2 regions of the Kitasatospora sp. NPDC058965 genome follow, and region 1 is predicted to be linked to the other one. Evidence: riboswitches for the same ligand, from Rfam matches in the RefSeq annotation. Region 1 holds a riboswitch; the other holds the start of a gene.
The links. Region 1 has a riboswitch for thiamine pyrophosphate ahead of thiC (phosphomethylpyrimidine synthase ThiC). Riboswitches for the same ligand answer to the same signal wherever they lie in the genome.

Region 2: it holds a riboswitch for thiamine pyrophosphate, as region 1 does, so the genes downstream of both, thiO (glycine oxidase ThiO) here and thiC (phosphomethylpyrimidine synthase ThiC) in region 1, are expected to answer to the same signal.

What each region holds. Positions count from the first base shown of each region.
Region 1 covers NZ_JBHYKG010000297.1:768-8,240, reverse strand. The annotation lists gene ACFW1A_RS32980 (JmjC domain-containing protein) at 1-1,114, opposite strand, end outside; gene ACFW1A_RS32975 (hypothetical protein) at 1,196-1,366, opposite strand; gene ACFW1A_RS32970 (ATP-binding protein) at 1,553-2,035, opposite strand; gene ACFW1A_RS32965 (DUF5919 domain-containing protein) at 2,250-2,972, shown strand; gene ACFW1A_RS32960 (NUDIX domain-containing protein) at 2,959-3,426, shown strand; gene ACFW1A_RS32955 (hypothetical protein) at 3,585-4,046, opposite strand; gene thiC (phosphomethylpyrimidine synthase ThiC) at 4,177-5,976, opposite strand; TPP riboswitch at 5,971-6,108, opposite strand; gene ACFW1A_RS32945 (hypothetical protein) at 6,226-6,432, shown strand; gene ACFW1A_RS32940 (SPFH domain-containing protein) at 6,621-7,473, shown strand, end outside.
Region 2 covers NZ_JBHYKG010000133.1:14,079-21,551, forward strand. The annotation lists gene ACFW1A_RS21950 (bacterioferritin-associated ferredoxin) at 1-153, shown strand, start outside; gene bfr (bacterioferritin) at 158-640, opposite strand; gene ACFW1A_RS21960 (sulfite oxidase-like oxidoreductase) at 863-1,492, shown strand; gene pknB (Stk1 family PASTA domain-containing Ser/Thr kinase) at 1,507-3,435, opposite strand; gene ACFW1A_RS21970 (thiazole synthase) at 3,516-4,313, opposite strand; gene thiS (sulfur carrier protein ThiS) at 4,317-4,526, opposite strand; gene thiO (glycine oxidase ThiO) at 4,523-5,683, opposite strand; TPP riboswitch at 5,678-5,789, opposite strand; gene ACFW1A_RS21985 (NAD(P)/FAD-dependent oxidoreductase) at 5,832-7,058, shown strand; gene ACFW1A_RS21990 (Rv2175c family DNA-binding protein) at 7,078-7,446, shown strand; gene thiE (thiamine phosphate synthase) at 7,443-7,473, shown strand, end outside.

The DNA.
Region 1 (7,473 bases):
TCAGGATGTCGGCCACTTCGTGGACCTCGTCGCCGACGGCCGCCGCCGCCTGTTCGAGCGCGACGGGTCGGCCGCTGAGGAGTAGTCGCAGGGCAGGCAGCGCCTTGGCGGCGAAGGTGAGCTGCTTCCCGGCCGCCCTGACGCCCACGGTGTCTCCGCGCTCGGTGATCCGGGGCGCGAAGTGGGTGGTGCACACCACGGCGTCGAGCCCGCCGAAGATCTCCAGGAACGGCACCTGCCGGCCGGGGGCGGTCTGCTGCTCGTAGGCGGTCAGGAAGTCCTCCGGACCGCGTCGGCCGACGAGTCGGGTGGCGGCTTCGAGCAATGGCGTGACGTCGGCGCCGGTGCGGTCGAGGTCGCGCCGGAAGATCTCCTGCTCGCGGCACCAGTCGCCCAGCCAGGCCATCCAGGAGGCGCCCGAGCGCTTGGTGATGCCGAAGGTGACGTGGAGGCTGTGGCCCGTGCCGCTCCGGGTGCGAGTGGCTTGGTGCCAGTGGCCGCGCGGGATGTGCATGACGTCGCCCGCTTGGAGCGTGCCGTTGAAGATCACGGTGTCGCTGGGGATGTTGTTGGGGTCGGCGTCTCGGTACATGGGCGCTGTGCGGGAGGTGGCGCGGACCTCCCAGTCCTTCTCCCCGGAGAGCTGAACCACGATCACGTCGTGGTCGTCCCAGTGCAGCGGGAAGCCGGCGGCGTCGTTCGTGGTGAGGTAGGCGTTCACCTGCACCCGCTCGCGTGCCCACCACTGCAAGGCGCGGCAGGTGACTTCCATCGTGGGGTCGAAAACGTTGACCTGGTCCATGATCAGCGTCGCCCCCTGCCGGAGCAGGTCACCGAGGCGGTGCATGTTGGCCATCGGGATGGACTGTCCGCGCGGGCTGACGATGTCGGTGAAGTAGACGGCCGGGTGGACTTCCTCGCCGTTCTGGAAGGCCCGGAACTGCGGCCGGTTGAGGCTGCGCCGCATGGCGATGTCGAGGAGTTTGTTCGGGGTGAGGATGCGCGACAGAAGCGCATCATCCTCGATCCGGCCGAGCGCGAAGCCGGTCCCGATCGGTTCGGAGCCGTCCCAGCTCAGGGCCGTCTCGATGGCGGTGACCAACCGGTGTTCCACTGCTACCTCCGTAGGAGAGTGCTGGGCACGGGGCAGGAACCCGCTCAGTGCGCGAGTCCCCGCCCCTGGGGTGACCGAGTCCTACTCGACGTCGGTCAGGTTGCCGTCACCACCGGGCCACGGCGAGTCGCCGGAGGAGCCGGCGTTGTCGGAGCGGAGGCTGTCGTACCTGTCCTGGACGGCGGTCAGCTCCTCGACCGCGATCAGCAGCCCGCTCGCCTTCATCAGCGGCTTCTTCGTGGTGTCGTCCACGTGGTGCTCCTTCCTTGTCTGCTCCCGCCCACCACTGGGCGGAAGATCTGAGGGCAATCACCCTGTGCTTCCGAGCACCGGGTTATGGAGCGAAGAGCGGCACCGACCACAAGGGGGTGAACGGCCGGTGCCGCCCGGCCACCTGACCACGATTCCCCAGCGCGGCCAGGTGGAGCTGAGGGGTGATCAGGCTGTCTGCACGAGCGGGTCAGCCCGGGCCTGTGCGGCGTGGACGAGCACCGCGAGTCGCGCGTCTCCCGTCACCAGCTGGTCGGCTGCGGTCTCAAACCACACGACCTTTCCGGCCCCGACGGGCTCCCATCCCCACGAGTGGGACAGTCCCGCGACCAGCATCAGGCCCCGACCACCCGTCACGGTGTCCTGCGCCGAGTCCGGGTTCGGGAGCCGGAGCCTGGTGTCCGCGACCTCCACCCGCAGGCGGATTCCCGTCCAACGCACCGTCACCTTGCACCGAGCCTTCCTGTGCTCCATGGCGTTCGCCAACAGCTCGCTCGTGCACAACTCGACGTCCCGCAACGCGTCGTCCGACAGCGGCACGCGCCAGCACCGCGCGATATCGACCACCAGCCGACGGGCTGCCGGAACAGCCAACGGGTCCGGCTCAACATCCCACTCCTGCGGAACCGGGAATGATGCAGTGTCAGACATGGCGGAGCCCCCTTTCGAGCGCGTTGGACGTGATCCGTGATCACGGAGAGCCGAAGCTCTGTCACGCTCTGATGCTCCCGCTGCACGTCGGGGCGTTCCTACCGCGTTTGTGGGACGTTTGGGACGCTTCACCGATACGGTTCGTCCCGTCCTCTACGGGCTCAAGAGGTGAACTATGAATCACGCTCTCCGCCGTGCGATGGCGAATGCCAAGATGACCGAAGCGCAGCTCGCAGAGGCATGTGGCGTCGACGCCAAGACGGTTGGCCGATGGATCGCCTACCCCACCCGCATCCCCCACGCTCGACACCGATGGGCGGCCTGCGAGGCGCTGGGAGAGGAGGAATCCACGTTGTGGCCAACTGCCGTCCGTTCGGCGCTCAAGACAGGACCTGACCGTGAGGTCATCCAGGTGTTCCCCTACCGATCAGCGGCGCCCGCCTCGCTCTGGCGGTCGCTCATCACCAAAGCGCAGCGCGAGCTGACCTTCGCGGGATACACCAACTACTTCCTGTGGCTGGAGCAGGCGAACCTGGCCGGCGCACTCCGCCGGAAGGCTCAGACCGGGTGCCGGGTCAGGTTCCTGATCGGCGACCCGGACAGCCCGGTCACCCGGGCCCGCGAGGCCGAAGAAGGCGTCCCGCTCACGCTGTCCACCCGCATCGCCGTGACGATGAGTGAGCTACAACGGCTTCGGGATGTCGGGGACATCGAGGGCCGGTTCGAGACCGGTCACGTCAACCTGTCCGTGTTCCGCTTCGATGACGAGATGATCGTGACGCCGATCCTTGCCCGCAGGGTCGGCCATGACTCGCCGATGATGCACTTGAGGCGCGCCCAAGACGACGGCATGTTCGACCGGTTCGCCGATCACGTCGAAGAGCTCTGGAGTCGCGGGCGCAACATCTGGGAGGTAGCCGATCATGGCCAGGCGTGACTATGAGGACGATCCGAACGCACCGAAGCCCAACAGCCTCGTTCCAGCCGCCTCGGTGGTCGTCGTGGACGAGTCCGGCCGCATCCTGCTCCAGCGGCGCACCGACAACGGGATGTGGGCGCTACCTGGCGGGAAGATGGAGCTGGGCGAATCGCTCGCGGGGTGCGGTATCCGGGAGACCTTCGAGGAGACCGGCGTCCAGGTGGAGATCACCGGCATCGTGGGGACCTACACCAACCCCGGCCACGTCTTCGCCTACGACGACGGTGAAGTGCGCCAGGAGTTCTCCATCTGCCTGCTCGCCCGACCCGTCAGCGGCGAACTGCGCGTATCCGACGAGTCGTTCGAGGTTGCCTGGTTCGACCCGCGTGACGTGGACGGCTTGCCCATGGTCCCGAGCATCCGCAAGCGGATCAACGACTGGCGATCCGGGCAGGGGCCGGTCATCCGGTAGTCGGCGGCGGCGGAGGCCTTCCAGGACGAGTGAGCCGCACAGGACACGAGCCTTCCCCGAGGACCGAGGAAGGGCTCAACCGCTTCAGCCTGAGAAGCAGGACAACAGGTCTCTCTGACCGGCACGTCACCCGCCTTTCGCCCGAGGTCAGCCGCCGATCAGCGCAACACCCGAATCATGGAGAGCCGCTCCGCCTGATTGATCACGTCCACGAGGCTCGGGTCCCCGCTGGTCGCAGCCTCGTACGCGAGTCCGGGAACATCCACCGGAACCGTCTCCTGGCCCAGCGGGTGGGCGAAGCTCGTGATGACCCAGCGACCGCCCAAGGGTGACGATGCGTCGATCATCCAGTCCCACCGAGCTCCGTGCACGCTGATCAGGAACTCGGCGGTGAACCCCATGATCACCTGGGAGTTGAAGATCCGGTCCTGCTCGGTCTGCAGATGGGGATCAGCCGCGCGCTCGGCGAGTTGTTCCTCGATGAGGCGCATCGCCCTGCCCGGATCGGTCTGCACAAGGTCCTGGGGCAGGCCTAGGGCCGCCAGCACGTCGCTGGTGATGGCGCGGCAGGTGGTCGCCCACCCGGCGACGTCCGGTGCAGCCTGGTTCTGCTGGGTCATGACGGAATGCATACCAGTAAGCCCGTGCTGCGCTTGGAAGCCCCCCTCCTGCCTCCCAGGGCAGCCGTGCACACGCCTCCGAGACCGGGAGCAGGACGGTGCTCCCGGCCCGGACGGACGGCGGGTCTGGTCAGTCCGCCATCGGCAGGTAGACCTTGTTGCCTTGGGCCTTGAACTCCTCGGACATGGCCTTCATGCCCTCGACAGCGGCCTCGTCGTACTCCGGCGAGGCAGCACCGTTGCCGAACTTCTCATTGATGGATTTGCTGATCTTCATCGAGCAGAACTTCGGCCCGCACATCGAGCAGAAGTGGGCCGTCTTCGCGGGCTCCGCCGGCAGCGTCTCGTCGTGGAAGTCGCGGGCCGTCTCCGGGTCGAGGGCCAGGTTGAACTGGTCCTCCCAGCGGAACTCGAAGCGGGCGTCGGAGAGGGCGTCGTCCCAGGCCTGGGCGCCGGGGTGGCCCTTGGCCAGGTCGGCGGCGTGGGCGGCGATCTTGTAGGTGATCACGCCGGTCTTCACGTCGTCCCGGTTGGGCAGGCCCAGGTGCTCCTTGGGGGTGACGTAGCAGAGCATCGCGGTGCCCCACCAGGCGATCATCGCGGCGCCGATGCCCGAGGTGATGTGGTCGTAGCCGGGGGCCACGTCCGTGGTGAGCGGGCCGAGGGTGTAGAACGGCGCCTCGTCGCAGATCTCCTTCTGGAGATCCATGTTCTCCTTGATCTTGTGCATCGGGACGTGGCCCGGGCCCTCGATCATCACCTGCACGTCCTTGGCGCGGGCGATCCGGCCCAGCTCGCCCAGGGTCTGCAGCTCGGCGAACTGCGCCTCGTCGTTGGCGTCCGCGATCGAGCCCGGGCGCAGGCCGTCACCGAGGGAGAAGGTGACGTCGTAGGCGCGCAGGATGTCGCAGAGCTCCTCGAAGTTGGTGTAGAGGAAGTTCTCCTGGTGGTGCGCCAGGCACCAGGCGGCCATGATCGAGCCGCCGCGCGAGACGATGCCGGTCTTGCGACGGGCCGTCAGCGGGACGTAGCGCAGCAGCACGCCGGCGTGCACCGTCATGTAGTCGACGCCCTGCTCGCACTGCTCGATGACGGTGTCCCGGTAGACCTCCCAGCTCAGCTCCTCGGCCCGGCCGTCCACCTTCTCCAGCGCCTGGTAGAGCGGGACGGTGCCGATCGGGACCGGGGAGTTGCGCAGGATCCACTCGCGGGTGGTGTGGATGTTGCGGCCGGTGGAGAGGTCCATCACCGTGTCGGCGCCCCAGCGGGTGGCCCAGGTCATCTTCTCCACCTCCTCCTCGATCGAGGAGGTCACCGCGGAGTTGCCGATGTTGGCGTTGATCTTGACCAGGAAGTTGGTGCCGATGATGGCCGGCTCCACCTCCGGGTGGTTGACGTTGACCGGGATCACGGCGCAGCCGCGGGCCACCTCGTCCCGGACGAACTCCGGTGCCAGGCCTTCGCGCAGGGCCACGAACTCCATCTCGGGGGTGACCACGCCCTGCTTGGCGTAGGCGAGCTGGGTGACCGCCACCCCGTCGCGGGCCCGCAGCGGGCGGCGCGGGCGGCCGGGGAAGACGGCGTCCAGGTTGCGCAGGTTGCCCCCGCGCGGCGCGGTGTGCTTGATCCCGTCGTCCTCGGGGCGCGCCTCGCGGCCGTCGTACTCCTCGACGTCGCCGCGCTGGCGGATCCACGGGTCGCGCAGCGCGGGCAGGCCGCGGCGCACGTCGGGCTCGTAGGAGGGGTCGGTGTACGGGCCGGAGGTGTCGTACAGCGGCACGGTGCGGCCGTTGGTGAGCTGCACCTCGCGCAGCGGCACCCGCAGGTCGGGCCGGGAACCCTCGACGTAGGCCTTGCGCCAGGCCGGGGTCGGGTACCCGGTGGCCGCGGACTCGACCGTGGCCGGACGTGCGTCATCGAACGTGGTCATCTGACCTTCTACTCCCTACGCCGGCATTACCCGGTCCAGGTTCCTGCGGTCGGCACAGCCCTCGGCACGCCCGTCGGCGTGACCTTTCAGTGCCCTCTCAGCCCGGTGCTCCGAGCTCCCGTTGGCAGGCGGACTTGCCTGCCCAAAGACGTGAACACGGTAGCCGCAGGTCTGCGCCCGGTCCAGTAGGGGTCCGCACCGCGGGCGCTGGGGCAGACTGGACGCGGACGGAGCGGACGGGGGAGCGCGATGATCGGGTACACCGGGCGGGTCACCGGGAAGGTCGGCCCGGGGCTGGTCGGCGAGGTCCTGGTGCACGTGCCGGAACGGGTCGGCAGCGAGGCCTTCCTGGCCTACCCGGCGGTGCCGGGCGAGCCGCTGCCGGTCGGCACCCAGGTGGTGGTGGTCGAGTACCAGCCGCCGCGCACGGTCTACGTGGCGCCGCTGCACGGCTGACCGGGCGTCACGGACTGCGTCAGGTCGCGGTCTCGTCCCGGTCCTGTCCCAGCCCCGGAAGAGCCGCGCGCCGCTCTTTTCAACCGGCGTGATCGGGCGCAGAATCACCTGTCGCCACCGGCTTCCGCGCATCCCTGCACAACCGAGCGCAGCCACGGGATCGGTGTGCCCTGAAGGGGGAACCGCCGGTGTTGATCGGCACGATCGCGGGTGTCGCCGCGGCAGCACTGCTTCTGATCGTCATCGTCTTCAAACTCTGCTGGCGGGTGGCGGAGCCCAACGAGGCGCTCATCATCTCCGGTTCGAAGCACCGCACCGAGGGCCTCGGCGAGGGACTCGGCTTCCGGGTGGTCACCGGCCGCGGGACCCTGGTCACCCCGGGCATCCAGGTGGTCCGCAAGCTCTCGCTGGACCTCAACGAGGCCGAGCTGGACGTCGAGTGCGTGACCTCGCAGGGCATCCCGGTCCAGGTCAAGGGCGTGGTGATCTTCAAGGTCGGGGACGACACGGTCTCCATCGCCAACGCCGCCCGCCGCTTCCTGGACCAGCAGAAGTACATGGGCCAGCGGGTGCACAACGTCTTCGCCGGCCACCTGCGCTCCATCGTGGGCGGGTTGACGGTCGAGGAGATGATCCGCGACCGCGAGCGGCTGACCGGGGAGACCCGGGCCGCCTCCGGCGCCGAGATGGAGAAGCTCGGCCTGATCATCGACTCGCTGCAGATCCAGGAGATCCTGGACCCGACCGGCTACATCATGAACCTGGCCGCCCCGCACGCCGCGGCGGTCCAGCGGGACGCCCGCATCGCGGCCGCCGAGGCCGACCGGCGGGCCACCGAGGCGGAGCAGGAGGCCTTTGCCCGCAAGGCCGAGGCGACCCGCAACTCCGGTATCCAGCAGGCCGGTTACCAGGCCGAGATGGACACTGCGGCGGCCCGTGCGCTGCAGGCGGGACCGCTCGCCCAGGCGGCCGCCCGCCAGGAGGTCGTGGTCCAGGAGACCAAGGTCGCCGAGCTGGAGGCGTTCCGCCGGGAGCAGCAGC
Region 2 (7,473 bases), on a different contig from region 1:
TGCGTGCGCCGGATCCAGGCGCTGCTCGGCGAGCACGGCGGCCGCCCGTGCCCGACAGCCAGGCTGGCCGCCAAGCTGGGGCTGGCCGACCCCGAGGCGACCGCGGAGCAGTCCCGCAACGCGCCCGAGCCGCCGGTCCGCCGGGTGGCCTGACCGGTCAGCTCTCCTCGGGCTGCTCGATCAGCGTGGACAGGTAGAGCGGCTCGCCCAGGCGCTCGAGCAGTTCCAACTGGGTGTCGAGGTAGTCGATGTGGTTCTCCTCGTCGGCCAGGATCGACTCGAAGAGGTTGGCCGAGGTGATGTCGTTCTTGGCCCGCATCACCACGATGCCGCGGCGCAGCCGGTCGATCGCCTCGACCTCCACCTGCCGGTCGGCCTCGAACATCTCCTTGACCGTCTGGCCGATCCGGACATGGAAGAGCCGCTGGTAGTTGGGCAGGCCGTCGAGCAGCAGGATCCGGTCGGTCAGCACCTCGGCGTGCTTCATCTCGTCGAACGACTCGTGCCGGGTGTACTTCGCGAGCTTGGTCCAGCCGAAGTTCTCCTGCATCTTCGCGTGCAGGAAGTACTGGTTGATCGCGGTCAGTTCGGCGGTGAGCTGCTCGTTGAGGAACTCGATGACCTCGGGGTCGCCCTTCATGGGGTGTGCCTTTCCTGGCTCGCTGGACGCTCTGGTTGGACGCATCCTGGCACCGCTACGGGTGATATTTCCAGTAAGTTCACGCTCACTCGTTTATGTGTCGGCTTGACCGATTTGCAGACTTTTTCGGCATATGGCGGGTCGCTGAGGCATTCGGTGGGGCGTGCGGTGCCGGAGTGGGGCGCGCACGGACTGATGACCGCCGTCTGTCACCATGGAGCCATGGGTCAGTCCGAGGAAGCAGCAGCAGGCCAGTCTGACCCCAGGCTCCCCCCGGGCCAGCGGCTGCAGCGCGGCTGGCCGGTGCTGCACTACGGCCCGGTGCCCCGGTTCAAGCCGGCCAGCTGGGACCTCCAGGTGTTCGGCGCCACCGCCTCCGGCGAGAAGCACAGCTGGGACCACGAGGCCTTCCACCGGCTGCCCCGGACCACGGTCCGGGCCGACTTCCACTGCGTGACCCGGTTCTCCATGCTGGACGCCGAGTGGAGCGGGGTGGCCGCGGCCACCGTGCTCGACCTGGTGCCGCCGGCCCCCGGGACCACCCACGTGATGGTCTGGGCCGAGTACGGCTACAGCGCCAACCTGACGCTCGGCGAGTTCGCCGACCCGAGCACCGTCCTGGCGACCCACCACGACGGCGACCCGCTGACCCTGGAGCACGGCTTCCCGGTCCGCCTGGTGGTCCCGGGCCGGTACGCCTGGAAGGGCCCCAAGTGGGTCCGCGCGGTGGAGTACATGACCGCCGACCGGCGCGGCTTCTGGGAGGAGCGCGGCTACCACAACCGCGCCGACCCGTGGCAGGAGCAGCGGTACTCCTACCAGGAGGAGCCGGGCGACGGCCCGCTCGGCTGAGACCCGCCCGGCCCCTAGAACTTGATGGTGACCGTGCTGCCCCTGGGCGCCGTCGACCCCGCCTGCGGGTTCTGGCTGGAGACCGAGCCGAGGCCGAAGAGGTTCAGCCCGCTGGTCTTCACCTTGAACCCGGCCGTGGTCAGCGCCTTGGTCGCGTCCGACTCGCTCATCCCGGTCACGCCGGGCACCGGGACCGGCTGCGCGCCCTTGGAGACGGTCAGCGTCACGGTGCTGCCGGGCGCGGCCGTGCCGGTCACGTCCTGGGCGGCGACCGCACCGGCCGGCGCGGTGTCCGAGTAGGCCTGGTCGGTGGCCAGCGCCACCTTGAAGCCCGCGTCGGTGAGCTGCGACTGCGCCTGGTCGATCGGCTTGCCGGTGACGTCCGGCACCGGGACCGGCGCCGCGCCCTTGGAGACCACCAGGGCCACCGGCGCGTTCGGCGCCAGCGGCTGCCCCGGCGCCGGCGAGGTGGAGATCACCGAGCCCTGCGGCACGGTCGGGCTGAAGTCCTCGGTCGTGGTCCCGGGGGTCAGCCGGGCCGCGCCGAGCTGGGCGCGGGCCTGGTCCAGCGGCCTGCCGGTGACGTCGGGCACCGCGATCCGCTCCGGGCCCTTGGAGAGGGTGACCTTGACCCCGTCGCTCTTCTGCACCTTCTGGCCCACCGCCGGGTCGGTGGAGATCACCTGGCCGGACGGCACGGTCTCGCTGAAGGCCTGCACGAAGCGGGCGCTCAACCCGGCCCCGTCCAGCGTGCTGCGGGCCTGCGCCTGGCTGAGGCCCAGCACGCCGGGCACCGTCGTGTAGACCGCGCCGGAGAGCAGGTAGCTGGTGGTGGCCACCACCGCGGCCAGCACCGCCAGCACCACGCCCCAGACCAGACCGCGGCGCGGGCGCCGGGCGCGCGGCGGACGGGCCGGGCGCACCGGCTCCGGCTCGTGGTACGGGCGGGTCGGCGGCAGCAGCGGCTGCGGCAGCACGCTGGTGCGCTCCGGCGGCGGGCCGGACAGCACCGAGGTGGGCTCGCTGGTGCCGAACCGCGGGGCCGGCCGGGTGGCGGCGGGCGGCTCGGCGTCGAGTTGGGCCGGGGTCAGCCGACGGCGCGCCCGCTGCAGGGCGGCGAGCAGTTCCACCGCGTCCCACGGCCGGGCCTGCGGGTCGCGGGCGGTGGCGGCGCGCACTATCGCGTCCAGCTCCGGCGGCAGCCCGGGGACGGCGAGCGAGGGGGCCGGCACGTCCTCGTTGAGGTGACGGTAGATCACCTGCAGCGGGTTCTCGCCGGTGTAGGGCTTGCTGCCGGTCAGCAGCTCGTACAGCATGATCCCGGCCGCGTAGACGTCCACCCGCTGGTCGGTGCCGTCCTGCGGCTGGATCTGCTCCGGCGCCAAGTACGAGACGGTGCCCATGATCTGACCGGGCGTGGTGGTGTCGGTCACCGAGGCGCCGGTGAGCTGGCGGACCAGGCCGAAGTCGGCGACCTTGACCAGGCCGCCGTCGGTGATCAGCACGTTCTCCGGCTTCACGTCCCGGTGCACCAGGCCGGCCCGGTGCGCGGCGCCGAGCGCGGCCAGCACCGGCTCCAGCACGTCCAGCGCCGCCCGCACCGAGAGCGCGCCGCGGTCGCCGAGCAGGTCGCGCAGGGTCCGCCCGGGCACGTACTCCATGGCCAGGAAGACCACGCCGCCGTCCGCGCCCTGGTCGAAGACGTTGACCACGTTGGGGTGCGAGAGCCTGGCCACGGCCTTGGCCTCGCGGATGAAGCGGTCGGTGAACCCGTCGTCGCCGGCCAGCGCCCGGTGCATCACCTTGAGCGCCAGCACCCGGTCCAGCCGGGTGTCGGTGCCGCGGTAGACGGTGGCCATGCCGCCCACCGCGATCCGCGCCTCGACCCGGTAGCGGCCGTCGAGCAGCGCGCCGATCAGGGGGTCGTTCAACGTCGTGTCCACCGTAGGAGTGTAGGGGCGGGCAGGGCACGGTTGGGTGTCGACCACGTCCTGGTTCCGTACCCCGCCCGCCGTACGGGCCGTCAGAAGGCGGGGCGCTCGCGGTGGTCGAGGTCGGCCCGGCCGGCCATCGCCGAGGAGGCCTCGGCGTGGAACCGGCGCGGGATCCGGCCGGCCCGGTGCGCCAGCCGGCCGGCCTCGCAGGCCCGGCGCATCGCGTCCGCCATCAGCACCGGCTCCTGCGCCCGGGTGACGGCCGAGGCCAGCATCACCGCGGAGCAGCCCAGTTCCATCGCCAGCGCCACGTCGGAGGCGGTGCCCGCGCCGGCGTCCAGGATCACCGGGACACCGGCGCCCTCGACGATCAGCTGGAAGTTGTGCGGGTTGCGGATGCCCAGCCCGGAGCCGATCGGCGAGCCGAGCGGCATGATCGCCGCACAGCCCACGTCCTCCAGCTTGCGGGCCAGCACCGGGTCGTCGTTGGTGTAGGGCAGCACGGTGAAGCCGTCGTCCACCAGCGTCTCGGCGGCGTCCAGCAGTTCGATCGGGTCCGGCAGCAGGGTCCGCTCGTCGGCGATGACCTCCAGCTTGACCCAGTCGGTGCCCAGCGCCTCGCGGGCCAGTCGGGCGGTCAGCACCGCCTCGCCGGCCGTGAAGCAGCCGGCCGTGTTGGGCAGCACCCGGATCCCGTTGCGGACCAGCACGTCCAGCACCGAGCCCTGGGTGTCCGGGGCGACCCGGCGCATCGCGACGGTGGTCAGCTCGGTCCCGGAGACCCGCAGCGCCTGCTCCAGCACGTCCAGGCTGGGCGCGCCGCCGGTGCCCATGATCAGGCGGGAGGTGAAGGCGGTGCCGCCGAGGTGGAAGAGGTCGTCGGCCACGGCTCAGCCCCCCTGGACGGCGGTGAGGATCTCGACCCGGTCGCCGGCGGCGAGGCGGGTGTCGGACCAGGCGCCGCGCGGCACCACGGTCTCGTTGACCGCGGCGGCCACCCCGGCGGCGGCCCGGGTCAGCTCGGCGACCAGGTCGGCGAGGGTGGCGGGTCCGGCGAGCTCGCGCGGCTCGCCGTTGACGGTCAGCGGGATCTGGTTCATGCGGAGCTCCTGGCGAAGCGGCTGGGGGAGAAGGGGGCGGCGAGGGCGGGGACGGTGCCGGTGGCCAGGTACTCGGCGAGCAGGTCGGCGGTGACCGGGGTGAGCAGCACGCCGTTGCGGTAGTGGCCGGTGGCGGCGACCAGGCCGGGCAGCGCGGTCGGGCCGAGCAGCGGGGCGTTGTCCGGCGAGCCCGGGCGCAGGCCGGCGCCGGTCTCCACCAGCGGCAGCTCGGTGATCCCGGGGACCAGCTCGTGCGCGTCGCGCAGCAGCTCGTAGACGCCGCCGGCGGTGACCGTGGTGTCGTAGCCCTGCTCCTCGCTGGTGGCGCCGACCACCAGCTCGCCGTCGGCGCGCGGGACCAGGTACAGGTGGGCGCCGCGGACCACGGCGCGCACGTTGCGGGACAGGAACGGGCGGTACGGCGCGGGGATCCGCAGCCGCAGGATCTGCCCCTTGACCGGGCGGACCGGCGGCAGCACCCCGTCCGGCAGGCCGGGCAGCCGGTGGCTGCGGCAGCCGGCCGCCAGCACGGTCCGACCGGCCGTCACCCGCTCGCCGGTGCCGGTGCGCACCCCGACCGCCCGGTCGTGCTCGACCAGCAGCTCGGCGGCCTCGGCGCGGTGCAGCACGACGCCGGCCCGCTCGCAGGCCCGCAGCAGCGCGGTCAGCAGCCGGCGGCCGTCCACCTGGTGGTCGTCGGCCACGTGCAGGCCGCCGCGGACGCCGGGGGCCAGCATCGGTTCGAGCTTGCGGGCCTCGCGGCCGGTGACCCAGGTCGAGTCCAGGCCGAGCCGCTGGTGGAACGCGTGCAGCTCGCCCAGCTCGGCCTTGTCGTCGGCGTCCAGCGCGACGGCCAGGGTGCCGGTGGCGCGGTAGCCGGTCTCCAGGCCGGTGGCGGCCGCCAGCTCGGCGGCGAACTCGGCGTACCGCCGGTTGGAGGCGATCCCGAGGTGCAGCAGCGGCTCCTCGCCGTACTGCAGTTCGGTGACCGGGGCCAGCATGCCGGCGGCGACCAGGGCCGCCCCGCCGCCGGGCCGCGGGTCGAGCACGGTGACGGCCAGGCCCCGCTGGCGGGCCCGCCAGGCCACCGCGAGCCCGATGATGCCGCCGCCCACGACCAGGACGTCGGTTCGCGCACCGTCTTCCAAGCGCGTCAAGAGAACGGTTCTCCCTTCGCCGGAATGACCCGGATCAGGTTCGGACGGTCGCAGGCCGCGCAGCCCGCCTCTCAGCCCGGTGCGCCGGGCTCCCGTGAGGATGCCCCCACCATAACGCCGGTCCCGCACCGCGTTGAAGCGACCGCCCATGGGGTGGGACGCCCGCCGCTACAGTGGGCCGGTGGCTGATGAGCGTGTGGTGATCGTCGGGGCGGGGATGGCCGGGGCGCAGTGCGCGGTGGCGCTGCGCGAGGGGGGCTGGTCGGGGGCGGTGACCCTGGTGGGGGCGGAGCAGCACCTGCCGTACGACCGCCCGCCGCTCTCCAAGGACGTGCTGCTGGGCAAGGCGGACCGGACCGCCTTCGAGCTGGACTGGGCGGAGCTGGGCGTGGACCTGGCGCTCGGCCGCACCGCGACCGGGCTGGCCGCGGGGGTGCTGGCGACCGACGCCGGCGAGCTGCGCTACGACCACTTGGTGCTCGCCACCGGGGCCAGGGCCGTGCCGCTGCCCGGCGCGGGGAACGAGCGGCTGCTGCGCACCCTGGACGACGCGCTGGCACTGCGTCAGGTGCTCACCCCCGGTCAGCACCTGGTGCTGGTCGGGGCCGGCTGGATCGGTGCCGAGACCGCGACCGCGGCCCGGCAGCTGGGCTGCGAGGTGACCGTGCTGGAGGCCGCCGCGGCCCCGCTGGCCGACGCCCTGCCGCCGGAGCTGACCGCCCCGATGGAGCGCTGGTACGCCGAGGCCGGGGTCCGGCTGCGGCTCGGCGCCCGGGTCGCCGCCGTGGAGCCCGGCGCGGTGCGGCTGGCCGACGGCACCGCGGTGCCCGCCGACCAGGTGGTGGTCGGCATCGGCGCCCGCCCCGACACCGGCTGGCTGGCCGGCGGTCCGGTGGAGCTGGACGCCACCGGCGCCGTCGTCACCGACGACCGGCTGCGCACCTCGCTGCCCGGGGTGTACGCGGCCGGCGACTGCGCCTCCTACCCCTCGGCCCGGTTCGGCGGACGGATCACCGTCCAGCACTGGGACCACGCGCTGCACTCCGGCCGCGCGGCGGCCGCGGCGGTGCTCGGCACGGACCTGCCCTACGACCCGGTCCCCTACTTCTGGTCCGAGCAGTTCGGCCGCATGGTGCAGTACGCCGGCCGGCACGCCGCCGGCGACGAGCTGGTGTGGCGCGGTTCGCCCGAGGACCCGCAGTGGAGCGCGCTGTGGCTGCGCGACGGCGCCCTCACCGCGCTGCTCACCGTGGACCGCCCGCGCGACCTGGCCCAGGGCCGGCGCCTGGTCGAGCAGCGCCCGCAGCTCGATCCGGCCGCGGCCGCGGACCCGGAGGTGCCCCTGAAGTCGGCGGTGGGTGCGCGCCGGGCCTGACAGGTGGCAGGCTGGTCCCGTGAGTAGCGAGACGGAATCCACCATTGAAGCCCTGGTCACGGACTGGGCCTACCTGCCCGACATCTCGGAGCGCTGGGGGGTGCTGGTCACCGAGGTGCGTCAGATGGTCAAGGACCACAAGCTGATCGCGGTGCGCCGCGGTCCCAACAACGCGCTGCAGGTGCCGGCCGCCTTCATCGAGGACGACGGCCTGGTCAAGCACCTGGCCGGCACCCTGACCGTGCTGCGGGACGGCCGGTTCACCGACGAGGAGATCCTGGAGTGGCTCTTCACCGATGACCCGTCGTTGCCCGGCAGCCCGATCCAGGCCCTGCGCGAGAACCGCGGCACCGAGGTGAAGCGCCGCGCCCAGGCGCTCTCCCTGTGACCGCCGGCGCCGCGTACCGGGCGAAGC